Regions from separate parts of the Serratia proteamaculans genome, predicted to be linked through region 2. Evidence: predicted binding sites of a transcription regulator. Region 2 holds the regulator's gene; the other holds the start of a gene.
What was found. The regulator ArgR, encoded in region 2, controls arginine synthesis, uptake and breakdown. The targets are predictions, from matches to a motif close to ANTGAATAAAAATACANT.
Positions count from the first base shown of each region.

Region 1: a site for ArgR is predicted at 4,944-4,961, ahead of argC (N-acetyl-gamma-glutamyl-phosphate reductase). Genes of this name have one in related genera too.

Region 1 covers NZ_OX461105.1:5,239,706-5,250,060, reverse strand. Annotated here, with positions in the region: gene metF (methylenetetrahydrofolate reductase) at 1-213, shown strand, start outside; gene QOT07_RS24405 (2Fe-2S iron-sulfur cluster-binding protein) at 267-512, opposite strand; gene ppc (phosphoenolpyruvate carboxylase) at 851-3,487, opposite strand; gene argE (acetylornithine deacetylase) at 3,746-4,891, opposite strand; gene argC (N-acetyl-gamma-glutamyl-phosphate reductase) at 5,108-6,112, shown strand; gene argB (acetylglutamate kinase) at 6,142-6,915, shown strand; gene QOT07_RS24380 (argininosuccinate synthase) at 6,941-8,161, shown strand; gene argH (argininosuccinate lyase) at 8,364-9,737, shown strand; gene QOT07_RS24370 (hypothetical protein) at 9,854-10,129, shown strand; gene QOT07_RS24365 (dihydrolipoyl dehydrogenase) at 10,191-10,355, opposite strand, start outside.
Region 2 covers NZ_OX461105.1:405,835-416,189, reverse strand. Annotated here, with positions in the region: gene rplU (50S ribosomal protein L21) at 1-95, opposite strand, end outside; gene ispB (octaprenyl diphosphate synthase) at 365-1,336, shown strand; gene QOT07_RS01880 (DNA-binding protein) at 1,386-1,736, opposite strand; gene QOT07_RS01875 (helix-turn-helix domain-containing protein) at 1,920-2,180, shown strand; gene mdh (malate dehydrogenase) at 2,249-3,187, opposite strand; gene argR (transcriptional regulator ArgR) at 3,654-4,124, shown strand; gene yhcN (peroxide/acid stress response protein YhcN) at 4,530-4,793, shown strand; gene yhcN (peroxide/acid stress response protein YhcN) at 4,918-5,181, shown strand; gene mpl (UDP-N-acetylmuramate:L-alanyl-gamma-D-glutamyl-meso-diaminopimelate ligase) at 5,382-6,761, opposite strand; gene fbp (class 1 fructose-bisphosphatase) at 6,931-7,935, shown strand; gene QOT07_RS01840 (methyl-accepting chemotaxis protein) at 7,973-9,526, opposite strand; gene ppa (inorganic diphosphatase) at 9,783-10,313, shown strand.

The sequences.
Region 1 (10,355 bases), 4.8 Mb from region 2:
GTGCGCGTGCCGAGCTGGATGACCAGCATGTTTGAAGGGCTGGATGACGATGCCGAAACCCGCAAAATGGTCGGCGCCAATATCGCGATGGACATGGTGAAAATCCTTAGCCGCGAAGGGGTGAAGGATTTCCATTTCTATACGCTGAACCGCGCCGAAATGAGTTACGCGATTTGCCACACGCTGGGTGTGCGTCCGGCGGCCGTGGCCTGAAGAAAATGTCGGTCAGTGCAAACTGACTGGCAGGGTTATTTGCCGATGACGGGTTACACATCCGGCACCAGTGTTGATGAACGAGCGCGAGCAACGCAGATCAGAATCGAGCGGTTGGCGGCACGTTCTTCATCACTTAAAACATAATCCCGATGGTCTGCTTCACCCGCCAATAAGGTGACTTCATAACTGCGGCACAACCCCTCCTCGCTGATAGCCTCACCGGCGGTAAGACATTCGAAATTAAGCCTGTCGGCAGGGATCTGCTGTGCCAGGGCAAGACGCTGTACTTCTTCCATTAACGACTCCGGCCCACAACAGTAAATGTGCTCCCCCATGGCAATGGCCCTCATGGCCGTTGCCATAAATATCCGTGCCGCCGGCACCACAGGATCATGCTGCGAATCGGCGTGATGCCAATACCGCAGGCAATAAAGCGGTAGCGCGATGCGTCGGGAATCAAAGGAAACAGCGAACGTGGTTCGCCCACCGTCAGCTGTTCGCCTACCCGCATACGTTCGAGAATTACCCCGAAGTTGACGGCAACCGGCGGCTACGGCTGAGTGCCTTATAACCCATCAGCGACGGATAAAAAAACGGCCCCTGTGAACAGGAGCCGTTTTTTACAACGCTCAACCTAGCCGGTGTTACGCATCCCGGCGGCAACGCCGGCAATGGTCACCATCAGCGCCTGCTCAACGCGGGCATCCGGGTGTTCCTGCTGACGCGAACGGTGCAGCAGTTCGGCCTGCAGCACGTTCAGCGGATCGGTATACACGTTACGCAGCGCGATGGATTCGGCGATCCATGGCAGGTCTTCCATCAGGTGCGCGTCATTGGCAATGGTCAGTACCACCTTAATGTCGCTTGCCAACTGGTCGCGCAACTGCTGGCCCAGTGGCCACAGTGATTTGTCGACCAGGCGCTGATCGTAGTATTCCGCCAGCCACAGGTCGGCTTTGGCGAACACCATTTCCAGCATCGCAATACGGGTGGAGAAGAATGGCCAGTCGCGGCACATGGCTTCCAGTTGATCCTGTTTGCCTGCTTTCACCGCTTCCTGCAAACCGGCACCGGCGCCCAGCCAGGCCGGCAACATCAGGCGGTTCTGTGTCCAGGCGAAGATCCACGGAATGGCACGCAGGCTTTCTACACCGCCGTTTGGCTTACGTTTGGCGGGGCGTGAACCCAGCGGCAACTTGCCCAGCTCCAGTTCCGGCGTTGCGGCGCGGAAATACGGCACGAAGTCCGGATTTTCACGCACGTAGCCACGGTACATTTTGCATGAGGTGTCTGACAGGTCATCCATCAGCGCGCGCCACTCTTTTTTCGGTTCTGGCGGCGGCAACAGGTTGGCTTCCAGGATCGCACCGGTGTACAGCGCCAGGCTGCTGATGGTGACTTCCGGCAGGCCAAATTTGAAGCGGATCATCTCGCCCTGTTCGGTGACACGCAGGCCCCCTTTCAGGCTGCCCGGCGGTTGCGACAGCAGTGCCGCATGTGCCGGAGCACCGCCACGGCCAATCGAGCCGCCGCGGCCATGGAACAGGGTCAGCGCTACTCCGGCTTTTTCACAGGTTTTGATCAGTGCGTCTTGCGCGCGGTACTGCGCCCAGGAGGCCGCCATCACCCCGGCGTCTTTTGCCGAGTCAGAATAGCCAATCATCACCATCTGTTTGCCCTGGATAAAGCCGCGATACCAGTCAATATTCAGCAACTGGGTCATCACGTCATCGGCGTTATTCAGGTCGTCGAGGGTTTCGAACAGCGGGGCCACCGGCAGCGCGAACGGGCAACCGGCTTCTTTCAGCAGCAGATGGACCGCCAGGACGTCAGAAGGTGTGCGCGCCATGGATATCACATAGGCGGCAATTGAGCCTTCCGGCGCTTCGGCGATCACCCGGCAGGTTTCCAGCACTTCCTGAGTATCGGCGCTCGGTTCCCATTTCAGTGGCACCAGCGGGCGTTTGGAATTCAGTTCGCGGATCAGGAATGCCTGTTTGTCGGCTTCCGACCAGCTTTCGTAGTCATCCAGGCCCAGATAACGGGTCAGCTCGGCGATGGCTTCGGTGTGACGGGTGCTTTCCTGACGCACGTCGATACGTACCAGCGGCACGCCAAAGCAGCGCACGCGACGCAGCGTATCCAACAGCTGACCATTGGCGATGATGCTCATGCCACAGGCCTGCAGCGACTGATAACAGGCGAACAGCGGTTCCCACAGCTGATCGTTTTTCACCAGCAGGTCGTGTGGCTTCAGGACACGCTCGCCTTTCAGGCGGCCTTCCAGATAAGCCTGAGAGCTCATCAACTGGCTGCGCAGTTGCTTCATGATCTCGCGGTACGGTTCTTGCACCTCGTCGCCACCGGCCCGTGCGCGCAGTTCCGGGGTACATTCGGTCATCGACAGCTCGGACACCAGCACCTGAATATCGCGGGTGAACAGATCGCAGGCCTTCCAGCGGCTCAGCAGCAGCACGTGGCGGGTAATTTCAGCCGTCACGTTTGGGTTGCCGTCACGGTCACCGCCCATCCAGGAGGTGAAACGTACCGGCACCGCTTCTGCGGGCAGGCTGTAATCGATGGAGTTTTCCAGTTGTTCGTTGAATTCGCGCAGGAAGGCCGGGACCCCTTCCCACAGGCTGTTTTCCACCACCGCAAAGCCCCACTTGGCTTCGTCGATCGGTGACGGACGGTTTTTACGGATCTCGTCGGTGTGCCACGACTGCGCCACTAATTGACGCAGGCGGCGCATGATCTTGTTGCGCTCGTAGTCGGCCAGATCGTTATGGTCGAGTTGGCTGAGGCAGGTGTTGACCTCAACCAGCTTGTGGATCAGGGTGCGGCGGGTGATTTCCGTCGGGTGCGCGGTCAGCACCAGCTCGATGGAAAGCTGCGACACGGCATTTTGCAGTTCTTTGGTGCTGAGCTTTTTGTCTTTTAGCCGGGTGAACAACTGCGCCAGCGCTTCCGGGTTGCTGGCGGCTTCACCATTAGGTGAAATGCTGTGGTACTGCTCAGCGGTATTGGTCAGATTGAGAAACTGGCTGAAGGCGCGTGCGACCGGCAACAACTCGTCGTTGGACAGGTTTTGCAAGGTGGAAAGCAGCTCCTGACGATGCGCTTCGTTACCTGCACGTGAAGATTTGGAAAGCTTACGGATAGTTTCAACGCGATCGAGAATATGCTCGCCCAGCGCTTCTTTGATGGTATCGCCGAGCAATTTGCCGAGCATACTGACATTACTTCGCATTGCCGAATATTGTTCGTTCATATAACCCCTGACCCAATTCTGTATGATTTTTATCTTGTAAGTAAATTTCACGTGTCAGGCCAACAGCGCCTGTTTCATCTCGCCACGTTCCTGTCCAATGGTCAATTGACACTATTTTTAGCAAAAAAACATCAAAATCGGCGCATTTTCTGAAATTTAATTACGGCACGCCGGTTATCAGTCTGGCTTATTTCATTGGTTTTCTACGCCTTAAGAGGTAGGAGGATGATAAATCATTAACCCTACCTTGTATCCGGTTTATTGGCGACAGAAGTGGCTGACCAATTGACTCAGCAGCTTGCGTGTCGGTTCGATAAAGCCGGTATCGATGTATTCATCCGGCTGATGTGCCTGGTCGATAGAGCCGGGGCCCAACACCAGCGTTGGACAGACCTGCTGGACGAACGGGGCTTCGGTGCAGTAATTGACCACCTGCGTGCGGGTGCCCAACAGTTTCTCAATCACGGCCACCATCTGGTGATCGGTCGGGCACTCGTAACCCGGCACCGAAGCATGCAGTTCCTCAATGCTCAAGCGGCCCGGCCAGCGCTGGCTGACTGGCTCCAGCGTTTGGTGCATCAGTTCATTGATGTTGTCGAGCGTCATGCCCGGCAACGGACGGATATCCAGATGCAACTCGCAGCAGGCGCAAATGCGGTTGGCTGCGTCGCCACCACTGATATGACCGAAGTTCATAGTCGGGTAGGGCACGGCAAAGGCCGGGTTGTTAAAGCGCTCTTGCAGCGTTTTGCGCAGCTCCATCAGGCGGCCGATGGTTTCATGCATCAAGTCGATAGCGTTCACGCCGCGCGCCGGGTCGCTCGAGTGACCGGATTGGCCGACGATGCGGATGGCGTTGGCCATGTGACCCTTGTGTGCGCGTACCGGCTGCAGCGAGGTTGGTTCACCGATAATGGCAAAGTCCGGACGGATACTGGTCGAGGCGGCGAAATAACGTGCGCCGGCCATCGTCGTTTCTTCATCTGCGGTTGCCAGAATGTACAACGGCTTGGTCAGCTTGCTGGCGTCGATGTCGCGCACGGCATCCAGAATAAAGGCAAAGAAGCCTTTCATGTCGGCAGTGCCCAGACCGTACAGCTTATTGTCGTGTTCGGTCAGGGTGAAGGGGTCGCGTGTCCAGCGCCCTTCATCATAAGGTACGGTATCGGTATGCCCTGCCAACAGCAGGCCACCGCTGCCTTCGCCAATACTGGCCAGCAGGTTAAATTTATTGCGGCTGTCCGGCACCGGTTGTACGTCGACACTAAAGCCCAAATCGGCAAACCAGCCGGCCAGCAAGTTGATTAACGCTTCATTACTCTGATCGAGGGCGCCATCGGTGGCGCTGATCGACGGAGTGGCGATCAACGCCCGGTACAGCTCAATAAATGGAGGTAATTTCATCTTCACTGTTGACAGCCTTTGGTTAGGTTGGTATCAATATTCATGCAGTTATTGTGAATAAAAATACAGTAAGCTGGAGCGTAAGGGAACCCGATTCCCGGATGATTATAAAAACATCAACGCTCGACCTCGTGGGTGAACGGCAAAACAACGCTGGTGAGCCTGGAAACCTGAGTCGAATACGACCCAACGCAAGTCAAGAAGGTGAAAGGCCCCATGTTGAATACGCTGATTGTCGGTGCCAGCGGTTATGCCGGAGCAGAGCTCACGGCGTACCTTAATCGTCACCCACACATGAACATAACCGCTTTAGCGGTTTCAGCGCAAAGTGCAGATGCAGGAAAATTGCTTTCCGATTTGCACCCCCAGTTAAAAGGTATCGTCGATCTGCCGTTACAACCGCTGGTTGACGTTGCCAAAGCCGCGGTGGGCATCGACGTGGTGTTTCTGGCCACGGCGCATGAGGTCAGCCACGACATCGCGCCGGCGTTTCTGGCTGCAGGTTGCGTGGTGTTCGATCTCTCTGGCGCGTTCCGCGTAAAAGATACCGCCTTCTATAGCCAATACTACGGTTTTGAACATCAGCATGCTGACCTGCTGGAGCAGGCGGTGTATGGCCTGGCGGAGTGGCAGAGCGACAAAATCAAACAGGCACAATTGATCGCCGTACCGGGTTGTTATCCGACGGCGGCGCAGTTGGCGCTAAAACCGCTGATCGATCAAGACTTGCTGAACCTGGATCAGTGGCCGGTGATCAACGCGACCAGCGGCGTGAGCGGTGCGGGCCGTAAGGCCAGCGTGAACACCAGTTTTTGCGAGGTGAGCCTGCAGCCGTACGGTATTTTCAACCACCGTCACCATCCGGAAATCGTCGCGCATCTGGGCGTGCCGGTCATCTTTACGCCACATTTGGGTAACTTCCCGCGTGGTATTCTCGAAACCATTACCTGTCGCCTGAAAGCCGGTGTGACCGCACAGGATGTGGCCGCCGTTTACCACGCCGCCTATGACGACAAACCGCTGGTACGGCTGTATGACCAGGGCGTACCGGCATTGAAGTCAGTCGTCGGGCTGCCGTTCTGTGATATCGGCTTTGCCGTACAGGGCGAACACCTGATCGCGGTGGCGGCGGAAGACAACCTGTTGAAAGGCGCAGCCGCTCAGGCGGTGCAATGCCTGAATATCCGTTTTGGGTTCCCGGAAACCCAGTCATTACTTTAATAAATCACCAGCGTGGGATGTAAACAGCGATGAACCCGTTAATTATCAAATTAGGTGGCGTGTTATTAGACAGTGAAGAGGCGCTGGAGCGTCTGTTTACCGCACTGGACAGCTACCGTCAGCAGCATCAGCGCCCGTTGGTGATCGTTCACGGCGGCGGTTGCGTGGTGGATGAGCTGATGAAAAAGCTTTCCCTGCCAGTGGTGAAGAAGAATGGCCTGCGTGTGACGCCGGCCGATCAGATCGACATTATCACCGGCGCACTGGCCGGCACTGCCAACAAAACCTTGTTGGCGTGGGCCATCAAGCATCAGATTAATGCGGTCGGCCTGAGCCTGGCAGACGGTGGCAGCGTCACCGTCACCCCGCTGGATCCGGCGCTGGGCCACGTGGGCAATGCGCAACCGGGCTCCCCGCTGCTGCTTAATACCCTGCTGGCTGCCGGTTACCTGCCGGTGATCAGCTCTATCGGCATTACCGCCGATGGGCAGTTAATGAATGTGAACGCCGATCAGGCGGCGACGGCCCTGGCCGCCACGCTGGGTGCGGATTTGATCCTGCTGTCGGATGTCAGTGGCATCCTCGACGGGAAAGGACAACGCATCGCAGAAATGACGGCGCAAAAAGCAGAACAACTGATTGCTCAGGGCATCATCACTGATGGTATGGTGGTGAAGGTGAATGCGGCGCTCGATGCAGCCCGTACCCTCGGTCGCCCGGTAGATATCGCCAGTTGGCGCCATGCCGATCAGCTTCCTGCTCTGTTTAACGGCGTGTCAATTGGCACCCGGATCCTCGCTTAAATTTAGAATTAAAAAGGAAAAGACCATGCAAAACCAAGGCATCAAAAAAATCGTTCTGGCGTACTCTGGCGGTCTGGATACTTCGGCCATCATTCCCTGGCTGAAAGAAAACTACGGCGGCTGCGAAGTGGTGGCGTTCGTCGCGGATATCGGCCAGGAGCGCAGCGATCTGGAAGGTGTGGAGCAAAAAGCCCTGCAATCCGGTGCCTCTGAGTGTCACGTGGTTGATCTGCGTGAAGAATTCATCCGTGACTATGTTTACCCAGTGCTGCAGACCGGCGCCTTGTATGAAGGCAGCTACCTGCTGGGCACCTCAATGGCGCGCCCGATTATCGCTAAAGCGCAGGTTGAACTGGCGCTGAAAGTCGGTGCTGATGCGGTGTGCCACGGCGCAACCGGTAAAGGTAACGACCAGGTGCGTTTCGAAACCACCTATACCGCGCTGGCCCCACACCTGAAAGTGGTTGCCCCTTGGCGTGAGTGGGACCTGCGTTCCCGTGAAGCGCTGCTGGACTACCTGAAAGAGCGCAACATCCCGACCACCGCATCACTGGAAAAAATCTACAGCCGTGACGAGAATGCCTGGCATATCTCTACCGAAGGCGGCGTGCTGGAAAGCCCGTGGAATGCACCGAACAAAGACTGTTGGGTTTGGACTGTTGACCCACAGGAAGCGCCGGATCAGCCTGAGCAAGTAACCATCACCGTAGCAAAAGGCTGCGTAGTGGCGGTTAACGGTGAAGCACTGAGCCCGTACAAATGTCTGGAAACCCTGAACGTGCTGGGTGCCAAGCATGGCGTGGGCCGTATCGACATCGTAGAAAACCGTCTGGTGGGCATCAAATCCCGTGGCTGCTACGAAACCCCGGGCGGGACCATCATGGTGGCGGCACTGCGTGGCGTTGAACAACTGGTACTGGATCGCGACAGCTTCAAATGGCGTGAGCAGTTGGGCCTGGAAATGTCTTACGTGGTGTACGATGGCCGCTGGTTTGCTCCACTGCGTCGTTCACTGCAGGCCTCTGCCGAAGCGCTGGCCGAAGAAGTTAACGGTGAAGTGGTACTGCAGCTGTACAAAGGCCAGGTGACGGCGATTCAGAAAAAATCCGCCAACAGCCTGTATTCCGAAGAGTTCGCGACCTTCGGCGAAGACGAAGTTTACGATCACAGCCACGCGGGCGGTTTTATCCGTCTGTTCTCACTCTCTTCACGCATTCGCGCGCTGAACGAGATAAAGAACAAGTAACTTATTAACCATTCGGCGTGACTTGATAGGGGCGCAGCGTACAGCGCCCTTTTCGTATAAAATTTATACCCTAAATAATTCGAGTTGTAGGAAGGCGGCAAGAGCGAGAGTCCCGATGAGCTTACGCTGGTAAGTGATTTGGGTGAGCGTTCGTAGCCAACACACCTGCTGCTTGAAGTATGACGGGTACAGGAGTAAAGGTATGGCACTTTGGGGCGGACGGTTCAGTCAGGCGGCAGATCAGCGGTTCAAACAATTAAACGATTCTCTGCGCTTTGATTATCGCCTGGCGGAACAGGACATCGTGGGTTCCGTGGCCTGGTCGAAAGCGCTGGTCACCGTCAACGTATTGACGGCAACCGAGCAGCAGCAGCTTGAACAGGCGTTGAACGGGCTGTTGGCGGAAGTGCAGGCCGATCCGCAGGCGATTGTCAGCAGCGATGCAGAAGATATTCACAGCTGGGTGGAGCAGAAGCTGATCGACAAAGTCGGCGATCTGGGCAAAAAGCTGCACACCGGCCGCAGCCGTAACGATCAGGTCGCGACCGATCTGAAATTGTGGTGCAAACAGCAGATCGGCGAGCTGCATCAGGCGATTGTGCAACTGCAACTGGCGCTGGTGGAAACCGCCGAAGCCAACCAGGACGCGGTGATGCCGGGCTATACTCACCTGCAGCGCGCGCAGCCGGTAACCTTTGCCCACTGGTGTTTGGCCTATGTGGAAATGCTGGCGCGCGACGAAAGCCGCCTGCAGGACACGCTGAAGCGCCTGGACGTCAGCCCGTTGGGCAGCGGCGCGCTGGCCGGTACCGCCTATCCGATTGATCGTGAACAACTGGCCGGTTGGCTGGGTTTTGCCTCCGCCACCCGCAACAGTCTGGACAGCGTTTCCGACCGTGACCACGTGCTGGAGTTGCTATCCAATGCCTCCATCAGCATGGTGCACCTGTCGCGCTTTGCCGAAGACCTGATCTTCTTCAACAGCGGCGAAGCAGCCTTTGTCGATCTGTCTGACCGCGTGACCTCCGGCTCCTCGCTGATGCCGCAAAAGAAAAACCCGGATGCGCTGGAGCTGATCCGCGGTAAGTGTGGCCGCGTGCAGGGCGCATTGACCGGCATGATGATGACGTTGAAAGGCCTGCCGTTGGCTTACAACAAAGACATGCAGGAAGACAAGGAAGGGCTGTTTGACGCGCTCGATACCTGGATGGACTGCCTGCAGATGGCGGCCCTGGTGCTGGATGGTATTCAGGTGAAACGTCCGCGCTGTAAAGAAGCGGCGGAGCAGGGTTACGCCAACTCGACAGAACTGGCGGACTATCTGGTCGCCAAAGGCGTGCCGTTCCGTGAGGCGCACCATATTGTCGGTGAAGCGGTGGTGGAAGCCATCCGTCAGGGCAAGGCGCTGGAAGCCCTGCCGTTGACTGATTTGCAGAAGTTCAGTGCGATCATTGGCGACGATGTGTACCCGATTCTGGCGCTGCAATCTTGCCTGGATAAGCGCTCAGCCAAAGGCGGCGTTTCTCCTCAGCAGGTCGCCAGCGCGATCGCCGCAGCGAAACAGCGCTTGGCTTAACTCAAAGTAAATAACAAGGATGTTTATGCATTATTTACAGTTAGTGCCTGTTTTTACTGATTTCTACATACGCAAGGCAGAGGCAAACAAAGTCTCTGCCGGATATGGAGAAATCAATGTACAAAAACAGAAAGCGTGGATTACGTCGTCATCACTATTATCGTCTAAAAAGTAATCGTAAAGATTACTACGGCGGAATAATTTATCCGGAGCTATCTACGGCGCAGGGAATTGCCCGCAGAGCAGGTAAGTTAGTTACTACAGCGCCTGATTGCAGTTGCTGGATGTGCGGGAATCCTCGTCGATACTTCCTCAGTGTTACTTTGCAGGAATTAAAGGCGAATGATAGTGAAGGTGATGGATGGAAAGAGTTAAACGCTGAGTCCGTTTGATTCTGACATGTATAAAGGGCGCAGTTCATATGCAGAACTGTGCCCTTTGTTTTTGGAAGGATTACTCGCCCGGGCAGCGCTGGCAGCGTTCCGCCTCGGCCTCGCCCAGTTTGAGCCTGGCTTGCAGATCGCGCAGCGCGGTGCGCAGGCCTTCTTCGATGACCGGATGGTAGAACGGCATGTCCAGCATCTGGTTGATGGTCATTTGTTGTTGGTGTGCCCAGGC
Region 2 (10,355 bases):
GCTTCACCAGTTGCGATGTCCAGCTTTTCCAAGCGAATGGTTTGACCTTCGCTTACTCGGTGTTGTTTACCACCACTTTGGAAAACCGCGTACATATAAAACTCCGCTTTCCGCGTGCCCAACTGTTTAGTACAGAGCGCGCTATAAATATTCACAATAGGGCGCGAATTCTACGCAATAATCCAGCATATGACAAGAGCAGAATAAGACCAGAAGCAGAAAAAAGAAGAAAAAAAGCACAGTTTCTTTCATGGCGTTTATCTGAGCCGTTTTTCAAGTACAATCAGAGGGACAGTTACCGCCATGTACCGATGTGAGCAGCGATCTCAACGCGGTGAAGAGAAACACAGCTGAAAAAAATACAATGAACCTAGAGCAAATTACCGAGTTAACCGCGCAAGATATGGCGGCCGTGAACGCAACAATTCTCGAACAGCTGAATTCCGATGTCACGCTCATCAATCAGCTTGGCTATTACATTATCAGTGGTGGCGGTAAACGCATCCGCCCGATGATCGCCGTTCTGGCGGCGCGGGCGTTGCATTATCAGGGTGATAAACACATTACCGTGGCTGCGCTGATCGAATTCATTCACACCGCTACCCTGCTGCATGATGACGTGGTGGATGAATCAGATATGCGCCGCGGCAAGGCCACCGCCAATGCCGCCTTCGGCAATGCCGCCAGCGTGCTGGTCGGCGACTTCATTTATACGCGTGCTTTCCAGATGATGACCAGCCTGGAATCGCTGCGCGTGTTGGCGCTGATGTCAGAGGCCGTCAACGTGATAGCCGAAGGCGAAGTGCTGCAGTTAATGAACGTCAACGATCCGGACATTACCGAAGAAAGTTACATGCGGGTGATCTACAGCAAAACCGCACGTCTGTTTGAAGCGGCAGCACAGTCCTCAGCCATCCTTTCAGATGCAAGTGAAGCAGAAGAAAAAGCGCTGCAGGATTACGGTCGCTACCTTGGCACCGCTTTCCAGTTGATCGATGACCTGCTCGATTACAGCGCCGACGGCAGCACGCTGGGTAAAAATACCGGTGACGATCTCAATGAAGGGAAGCCGACACTGCCGTTACTGCACGCCATGCATAACAGCGAAGGCGCACAGAAAACCATGATCCGTGGGGCTATTGAACAAGGTAACGGCCGTCATTTGCTGGAGCCCGTGTTGGAGGCCATGCAGCAATGCGGCTCCCTGGAATATACCCGCCAGCGTGCTGAGGAAGAGGCCGACAAGGCCATTGCCGCATTGCAGGTTCTCCCGGAATCCGCTCATCGTTCCGCGCTGGAAGGATTAGCGCATCTTGCGGTTCAACGTGATTTTTAAGAAACAATAAACGTCTTGCTGTTTCCACAGACCCGCTCTGCGGGTCTGCTCATTTCTCCGCTGAAATACGCGCCAGTAAGCTACCGATCCCTTCTCGCATCAGGAACGCCAAAACTTTCTCACGTTCGCTCTCCGTCAGGTGATAGAAATATTCAATCCACACGGCCAGCGGATCCTTGCGGTCAATCTCATAGCTCGCAGGTTCTTCTTTTAATACCAATAAATTACGTATCCCGGCAGGCAAGCTGTCAATATGGTATTCCAGCGCTTTCCCCTGCACGCCTTTACGCCGGCGGCTGATCCAGCCTTCACGACGCGCCATCAAATTTATTCCCTGTGGTGAGGAGGGTAATCCTGCTACGCCTGTCAGCTCCTTGGCGGCAAACCACTCTTTTTTCATAGCCATGTTCTCTGGGCAAAAGTCGGCAAATATCTTTTTTTGGGAAATTTATGGGATATTTTTTAAGAAATTTAGTGGTATCCTAGTTTCCGTATAAGCGTTTCATGTTGTTCAAACGATTAATTTTGACCTGTTAGTTATACCACTAACAGAACTTTCGCTAATCAAAAAAGGAATGCAAACATGAACTCAAGGAACAAGGACTGGCATCCGGCGGATATCATTGCGGCTTTACGTAAGAAGGGAACCACACTGGCGGCGGTATCGCGCAAGGCAGGGCTAAGCTCATCAACGCTGGCGAATGCGCTATCGCGCCCCTGGCCAAAAGGGGAATGGTTAATTGCCGAATCACTTAACATCCATCCTGCAGAGATTTGGCCAAGCCGTTATTTCGATCCACACACCCATAACCTGCTGGATCGAAAAGCCCGCATCCGGTCATAGCTTCGGGCATAAAAAAACCGCCGGTACGCTGTCCGGCGGCCTATGTATACTCATGCACCACTGAATGATCAGTTATTGATAAACTTTTCGCCCAGTTCGATATCTTTGTGCAGAACATCCAGCATGTCTTCCAGCGCTTTCTGTTCGAACGCGCTCAGAGTCCCGATGTCTTTGCGTTCTTCAACGCCATTCTTACCCAGCACCAGCGGTTGTGCGAAGAAGCGAGCATATTTGCCATCCCCTTCCACGTAAGCACATTCCACCACGCCTTTTTCGCCTTGCAGCGCACGAACCAGAGACAGGCCGAAACGCGCCGCCGCCTGACCCATTGACAGGGTTGCAGACCCGCCACCGGCTTTAGCTTCAACCACTTCAGTACCCGCATTCTGGATACGCTTGGTCAGATCAGCCACTTCCTGCTCGGTAAAGCTCACGCCAGGGATCTGTGACAACAATGGCAGGATGGTCACGCCAGAGTGTCCGCCGATTACCGGTACGTTCAGCTCTTCCGGCTGTTTGCCTTTCAGCTCAGCCACGAAGGTGTTGGAACGGATGATATCCAGCGAAGTCACGCCGAACAGTTTATTTTTGTCATAAACACCGGCTTTCTTCAGCACTTCTGCTGCGATAGCCACGGTGGTGTTAACCGGGTTGGTGATAATACCGATGCAGGCTTGCGGGCAGGTTGTTGCCACTTGCTGGATCAGATTACGCACGATGCCCGCGTTCACGTTGAACAGATCTGAACGATCCATGCCTGGTTTGCGTGCAACGCCGGCAGAAATCAGTACCACGTCCGCGCCGTGCAGGGCTGGAGTCGCGTCTTCGCCACTGAAGCCTTTGATTTTAACTGCGGTTGGGATGTGGCTTAAATCGACGGCAACGCCTGGGGTAACGGGGGCAATGTCGTAGAGAGAGAGTTCAGAACCTGAAGGAAGCTGGGTTTTGAGTAGAAGGGCGAGGGCCTGGCCGATACCGCCAGCAGCACCGAGAACTGCAACTTTCATCCTATACTCCTTTATTATCTTAAATATATAAAGCGCCGTGAATATGTTGGGTACGGACCTTAAATTATTACACCTTTAAAAACAATCTCTTAACAGTCTGTTTGAGAACTGGCGCAATAAAACGGCCGATGTCGCGCTCATCTTAGATTAAATCGCTTACGCATTAAGGGCATAGCGCACACTAATCAAAAATACTGCGAGGTTATTCACGAGCAAGTTAACCGGCGGTTACATTACACCCTTACACAACATCAGAACAACATCATTTTAATAACATTTTCTTTACTACCGCAGACGGCTTTTTCGGTCACGGAAAGGGCATATTCATGGGATACGGATTTTGTTAAAATGCTGCCCTTTCCTCATTGTCCGGGCCTTTTTGTTTTTTCCGGGCGTCCTTTTATTGCATAAAAATTCATTTATATGCATAATAATCACTTCAATTGTCAACATTCCACGGTGCAAAATGCGTAATCCCGCAAAGCAGGAAGATCTGATCAAGGCGTTTAAAGCGTTATTGAAAGAAGAAAAATTCAGTTCTCAAGGCGAGATTGTTTTGGCGCTGCAAGAAGAAGGCTTCGAAAACATCAACCAATCCAAAGTATCGCGCATGCTGACCAAGTTCGGTGCGGTGCGTACGCGCAATGCCAAAATGGAAATGGTGTATTGCCTTCCGGCCGAACTCGGCGTACCCACCACCACCAGCCCGCTGAAAAACCTGGTGTTGGACGTCGATCATAACGATGCTGTGGTAGTGATCCACACCAGTCCCGGCGCCGCACAGTTAATAGCCCGCCTGCTGGACTCGCTGGGTAAATCTGAAGGCATCCTCGGCACTATCGCCGGTGACGACACTATTTTCGTTACCCCGGCCAGCAGCTTTACCGCTCGTCAGCTGTACGAAGCCATCCTGACGCTGTTCGAACAAGAGTTATGATGCATAGCGCTAACAAAATGCGGCCAACGGTCGCGTTTTGTTAGCACTTCTTTAACCCTACCCTTACCTTTCCCCCATCATCTACCACGTTTAAAACCAAGTTTCCTCCACACCACAACACATTTCAATGACATTTCACCGTAACCAGTGATAGCTACTGCTATCTTCCGCACTTTTGGTCAAAAGCACTTACCTCATTGAAATTACATAATTTTAACATTGAAAGATCGTTTTATGAGCGGTTTTTATTCCATCTGGTTATTAAAAATAAGCAACACCATAATAAAGTTTCACAAGAAACTGTTAGCTAACTATTAATTTTTAGGGTTACTAGATGTATACTCATTTCCGTGACGTAAATCACAGTTCATTGGAACTGATAAAAGAATACGAAAAGGCTAAATCATGAAAATTAAAGCTACCATCGCAACCATGAGCGTTCTATCCATGCTTTCTTTCGGCGCATTTGCAGCACAATCTGTTGATGCAAATCAGGCCGCAAAAATGCAGGCCGCAGGGACTATTACCGTCAGCGGCGTTGCCGGTGCACCTTCAGACATCCGCCAGGCACTGTCTGAAAAAGCCGATGCCAAAGGGGCAACCGCTTACCGTGTAATCGAAGCGCGCAACGAAGGCAACTTCCACGCCACCGCAGAAATTTACAAATAAGTACAAGGTGTTACCCGGAAACGGGCAATAAAACTCTGGAACCCAGCATTACCGATAACAGCCTTCAAGAATAAAAACGCTGCAAAAGCCCTTCCAGGCGGTTATCGCAACAGGACCCAATATCATGAACATGAAAACTACCCTCGCCGCACTCAGCCTGCTGTCAGTCGTTTCGTTCGGTGCTTCTGCCGCTACGTTAATCACTAATGACCAGGCCAACAATCTTCAGTCTGTCGGTACCATTACCGCCAGCGGCATTACCGGCGCGCCTTCCGATATTCGCCAGGCCCTGTCCGACAAGGCCGACAAGCAAGGCGCTAAAGCCTACCGCGTGATCGAAGCCTACGAAAACGGCAACTGGCACGCGACAGCAGAAATCTACAAATAACAATTCAGGGGACATGCTTACCGAACTGATTACCCTCGTCACTGCCACTGCCGAGTTCTGTCGTAAGCACTGATTCTCTGAAGAAACTTCGTCGTCCTATCCGACGGACCCCGTTGCCCTCGCTCGCGAGGGCTTTTTTATGGGCGTAAAAAAGGGCCGTTACCGGCCCTCTGCACAAAACACTTCAAATTCCCAAGCAATCAATAGGTTGCTTTCGGTTCCGGTTTGTTGGCCAAAGCCTCCAACAGCCGATCGTGGATCCCACCAAAGCCGCCGTTACTCATCACCAAAATATGGTCACCCGGCTGGGCCGTTTTCACGATCATATCCACCAGCGTGTCGAGGTCGGCACTCCAGTGGGCCGGCTGAACGCAGGCTTCCGCCACTTCCGCAACCTGCCAGGGGATATGGTGCGGCTGGAACAGGAACACTTCATCAGCGCGGCCAAGGGATGGCGCCAGATCGTTCTTGCTAATCCCCATTTTCATGGTGTTGGAACGCGGCTCGAGCACAGCCAGAATGCGGGCGGTGCCGCCGACTTTGCCACGCAACGCGGCCAGGGTCGCCAGGATCGCCGTTGGGTGATGGGCAAAATCGTCATATACCGTGATGCCATTGGCTTCACCACGTAACTCCAGGCGACGACGAGCATTGATAAAGTCGTCGAGTGCACGGCAGGCATCGGCAGGCAGCACGCCAACATGACGGGTGGCGGCAATGGCCATCAAACCGTTATGCATGTTGTGTTCACCCACCAGCGACCACTTCACTTCACCTACCTGTTCGCCATTGAGGAATACCGCATAATGGCTGGCATCCGGCGTCAGTTTCTGCGCACGCCATGCTCCCTCTTCGCCAACCAGTTCCTGCTCACTCCAGCAGCCCATCGCCATCACCTGTTTCAGGTGGCTGTCATTATCAGGCAAAATGATCTTGCCCTTGCCCGGCACCAAGCGCACCAGATGGTGGAATTGTTTTTGGATCGCTTTCAGATCGTCGAAGATATCGGCGTGATCAAATTCAAGGTTGTTCAGGATCAGCGTACGCGGGCTGTAATGCACAAACTTGGAACGCTTGTCGAAGAACGCGCAATCATACTCGTCGGCTTCGATCACAAAGAACGGGCTGTCGCCCAGGCGAGCAGAAACGTCAAAGTTGCCCGGAACCCCACCAATAACAAAGCCCGGCTGGTAGCCGCAGGCTTCCAGGATCCAGGTCGCCATGCCCGCGGTGGTGGTTTTGCCGTGTGTCCCGGCAACGGCCAACACCCAACGATCGCGCAGCACATAATCGTGCAGCCACTGCGGGCCGGAAACGTAAGGGATACCCTGCTCCAGTACCGCTTCAACGCACGGATTGCCGCGTGTCATGGCGTTACCGATGATCACCAGATCTGGTGCAGGATCCAACTGAGCCGGATCGTAACCCTGGATCAGATCGATCCCTTCCCTCTCCAACAGCGTGCTCATCGGCGGATAGACATTAGCGTCAGAGCCGGTCACCTCATGCCCTAGCGAACGTGCCAGCACCGCCAGCCCGCCCATAAAGGTGCCACAGATCCCAAGAATGTGAATGCGCATAGTTTTCTCATAGAGTACGTCGAATGTTGCCCCCATTCTAACGCTCAGAATCGTCCAGAAGAAATGGATTTGCCTATGAATAGCGTTCATCTTTGGGCTACACTGCTCGCGAATACGTTGGCGGTTTGTTAACAAACCGCTACCCATCCGTAGATTCAGGGATTGTGTCATGAAAACGTTAGGCGAATTTATCGTCGAGAAACAGCACGACTTCTCTCACGCCACCGGCGAGCTGACAGCATTACTTTCTGCAATTAAACTGGGCGCCAAAATCATCCACCGCGATATCAACAAAGCGGGCCTGGTTGATATTCTCGGCACCAGCGGCGTTTCCAACGTACAGGGTGAAGTTCAGATGAAACTGGACCTGTACGCCAACGAAAAGCTGAAAGCAGCATTGAAAGCACGCGGTGAAGTTGCGGGTATCGCTTCTGAAGAAGAAGATGAAATCGTGATATTCGACGGCGAGCGGGCTGAAAATGCCAAGTACGTGGTGCTGATGGATCCGTTGGACGGCTCGTCCAACATCGATGTCAACGTCTCGGTCGGTACGATTTTCTCTATCTATCGTCGCATTACCCCGGTCGGCATTCCAGTGACCGAAGAAGACTTCCTGCAACCAGGTAGCGCTCAGGTCGCCGCCGGCTACGTGGTTTATGGTTCATCCACCATGCTGGTGTACACCACCGGTTATGGCGTGCATGCCTTTACTTACGATCCTTCTCTGGGCGTGTTCTGCCTCTCCCATGAGAAAGTCCGCTTCCCGGCCAGCGGCAATATGTATTCCATCAACGAAGGTAACTACATCAAGTTCCCGCGCGGTGTGAAGAAATACATTAAATATTGTCAGGAGCAGGACGAAGCGACGCAACGCCCTTACACCTCCCGCTACATCGGTTCACTGGTTGCCGACTTCCACCGCAACCTGCTGAAAGGCGGCATCTATATTTATCCAAGCACCGCCAGCCACCCGCAAGGCAAGCTGCGCCTGCTGTATGAATGCAACCCGATGGCGTTCCTGGCGGAACAGGCCGGCGGTAAAGCCAGTGACGGTAAAAACCGTATTCTGGACATTACCCCGGTGAAACTGCACCAGCGAGCACCGTTCTTCGTCGGCACCAAATCCATGGTGGAAGACGCCGAGCGCTTTATCGCCGAGAACCCGGACGAATAACCGGTTCTATGCGGGGGGCGCATTTCGCCCCCCTGCATTATAGTTTGAACGCCGCCATACTCTGCGCCAGCAACTGAGCCTGCTCCTCCAGCGAGCGTGTCGCTGCCGCCGACTCTTCGACCAAAGCCGCATTTTGCTGAGCCACCTGATCCATCTGTGCCACCGCCAGGTTGACCTGCTCAATACCGCTGCTTTGCTCACGCGTAGCCGCAGAAATCTCCCGCATCAACGCCGTTACACGCCCCACTTCACCGGTGATCCCATTCATGGTTTTCGCCGCTGACTCGGCCATCTGTTCGCCTTCCTGCACCCGGTTTTGCGATGCTTCGATCAACCCTTTAATCTCTTTCGCCGACTGCGCACTACGTTGGGCCAGGTTGCGAACCTCACCGGCTACCACGGCGAAACCGCGCCCTTGTTCACCCGCACGTGCCGCCTCTACCGCCGCATTCAGTGCCAAAATATTGGTCTGGAAAGAGATGCCGTCCATCACGCTGATGATATCGGCGATGCGCCGTGAACTGTCGGTTATCGCCTGCATCTTGTCCATTACCTGGCTGACCACCTCACTGCCCTGATTGGCGATATCAGAGACGCTCAGCGCCAGTTGATTGGCCTGTTCGCAGTTCTCGGCATTCATTTTCACCGTTGAGGTCAGTTGCTCCATGCTGGCGGCGGTTTCCTCCAGCGAAGCAGCCGACTCTTCGGTACGCTGCGCCAGGTGCTGGTTACCGGCAGCCAGTTCGCGTGAACCGGTGTCAATTTGGCTACTGGCATCACGCACCTTACTGACTGAACTGACCAATGCCTGTTGCATCCGCTGCATCGCACACACCAGACGGCCCATTTCGGTTTCCCCTTCGCCGGTGATGTGGTGCGTCAGGTCGCCGCCGGCGATATGTTCCAGCTGAGCGATAGATTCATCCAGTGGCCGCAGGATAATCACTCGCAACGCAAACCAGGCCAGTACCGCCAGCAATACACTGAGCAGGCCGGCGATCAGGATCAGGGTAATCTTGGTGCTGGCATTGCCTTCCGCCTCATGTACCCGTTGCTGGCCAATCTTCATGGCAAAGCTACGGAAATCGCTGAGGTCTTTTTCGAAAGCGATGCTCAGGGCGGAGATTTTGGTTTCCTGGATGTCGTAATAATCATCAACTTTGCCAGCCTTGATGGCATCGGCCATTGGCCTGACGCCCTGCTCCAGATAAGCGCGATAGCTGTTTTGCAAACGAGTGGACAATTCGCGCCCACGTTCGGTAACGGTGCCGACGCTGACAAAGCGCGCCATTTCCTGCTTTGACTGCGCAAGGTAATCATAAATACGGCCCACCGTGGCATCAGACACTTCGATCTGGCCAATTTCGCGCTGGCGCACCGCCAGTGAGGCGGCCGTTCTGGCCCGCAGCGTCAGGTTGGAACTGCTGGCCAGCGATCCCAGTTCTTCCCCCAGGATCTGGTTCAGGGTATTTAACGAACGCGAGCCTTCGTTAATGGCGTTGACGCCGATCGTGCTGACCATAATCAACAGCAGCGTCATCAGGCTCAGCAGGGCAATCAGCCCGGCCTTGACCGTAATCTTTTTTAACATGAGTTGTTCCCGGCTTCAGAAATAGTGAGTTCTAACGTAGAGGAGGTAAAACGCAGAGCCAGACTTCGCCGACTCATTATTATTTGATGAAGTTATCGGCAACCGCGGGAAAAACTTAACGCCGTTGGAGGATTAATCTGGAAATTCAGTGGATGGCCGTCTGCCGGGGCGAGGGTGATGAAAAGGGCAGGAAATCGCAAAAGAGTCCGCTATAATAGCCGCCACTCCATTTCTGGTTTGATTAAAGGAAACCGACATGAGCTTGCTTAACGTCCCTGCTGGCAAAGACCTGCCAGAAGACATCTACGTAGTTATCGAAATCCCGGCCAATGCCGATCCGATCAAATATGAAATCGACAAGGACACCGGCGCGCTGTTCGTTGACCGTTTCATGTCCACCGCGATGTTCTATCCGTGCAACTACGGTTACATCAACCACACCCTGTCTCTGGACGGTGATCCGGTTGACGTATTGGTACCAACGCCATACCCGTTGCAGCCTGGCTCAGTGATCCGCTGCCGTCCGGTTGGCGTTTTGAAGATGTCCGACGAAGCCGGTGAAGATGCGAAACTGGTTGCCGTTCCGCACAGCAAACTGAGCAAAGAGTACGATCACATCAAAGATGTGAACGACCTGCCGGAACTGCTGAAAGCACAGATCTCTCATTTCTTCGAGCACTACAAAGATCTGGAGAAAGGCAAATGGGTGAAAGTGGAAGGCTGGGCAGACGCTGCCGCGGCTAAAGCTGAAATCATTGCTTCTTTCGAACGTGCTGCCAAGAAGTAATTCTTAGCCGCCGTCCGATAAAAAAACACCGCTCAGTGAGCG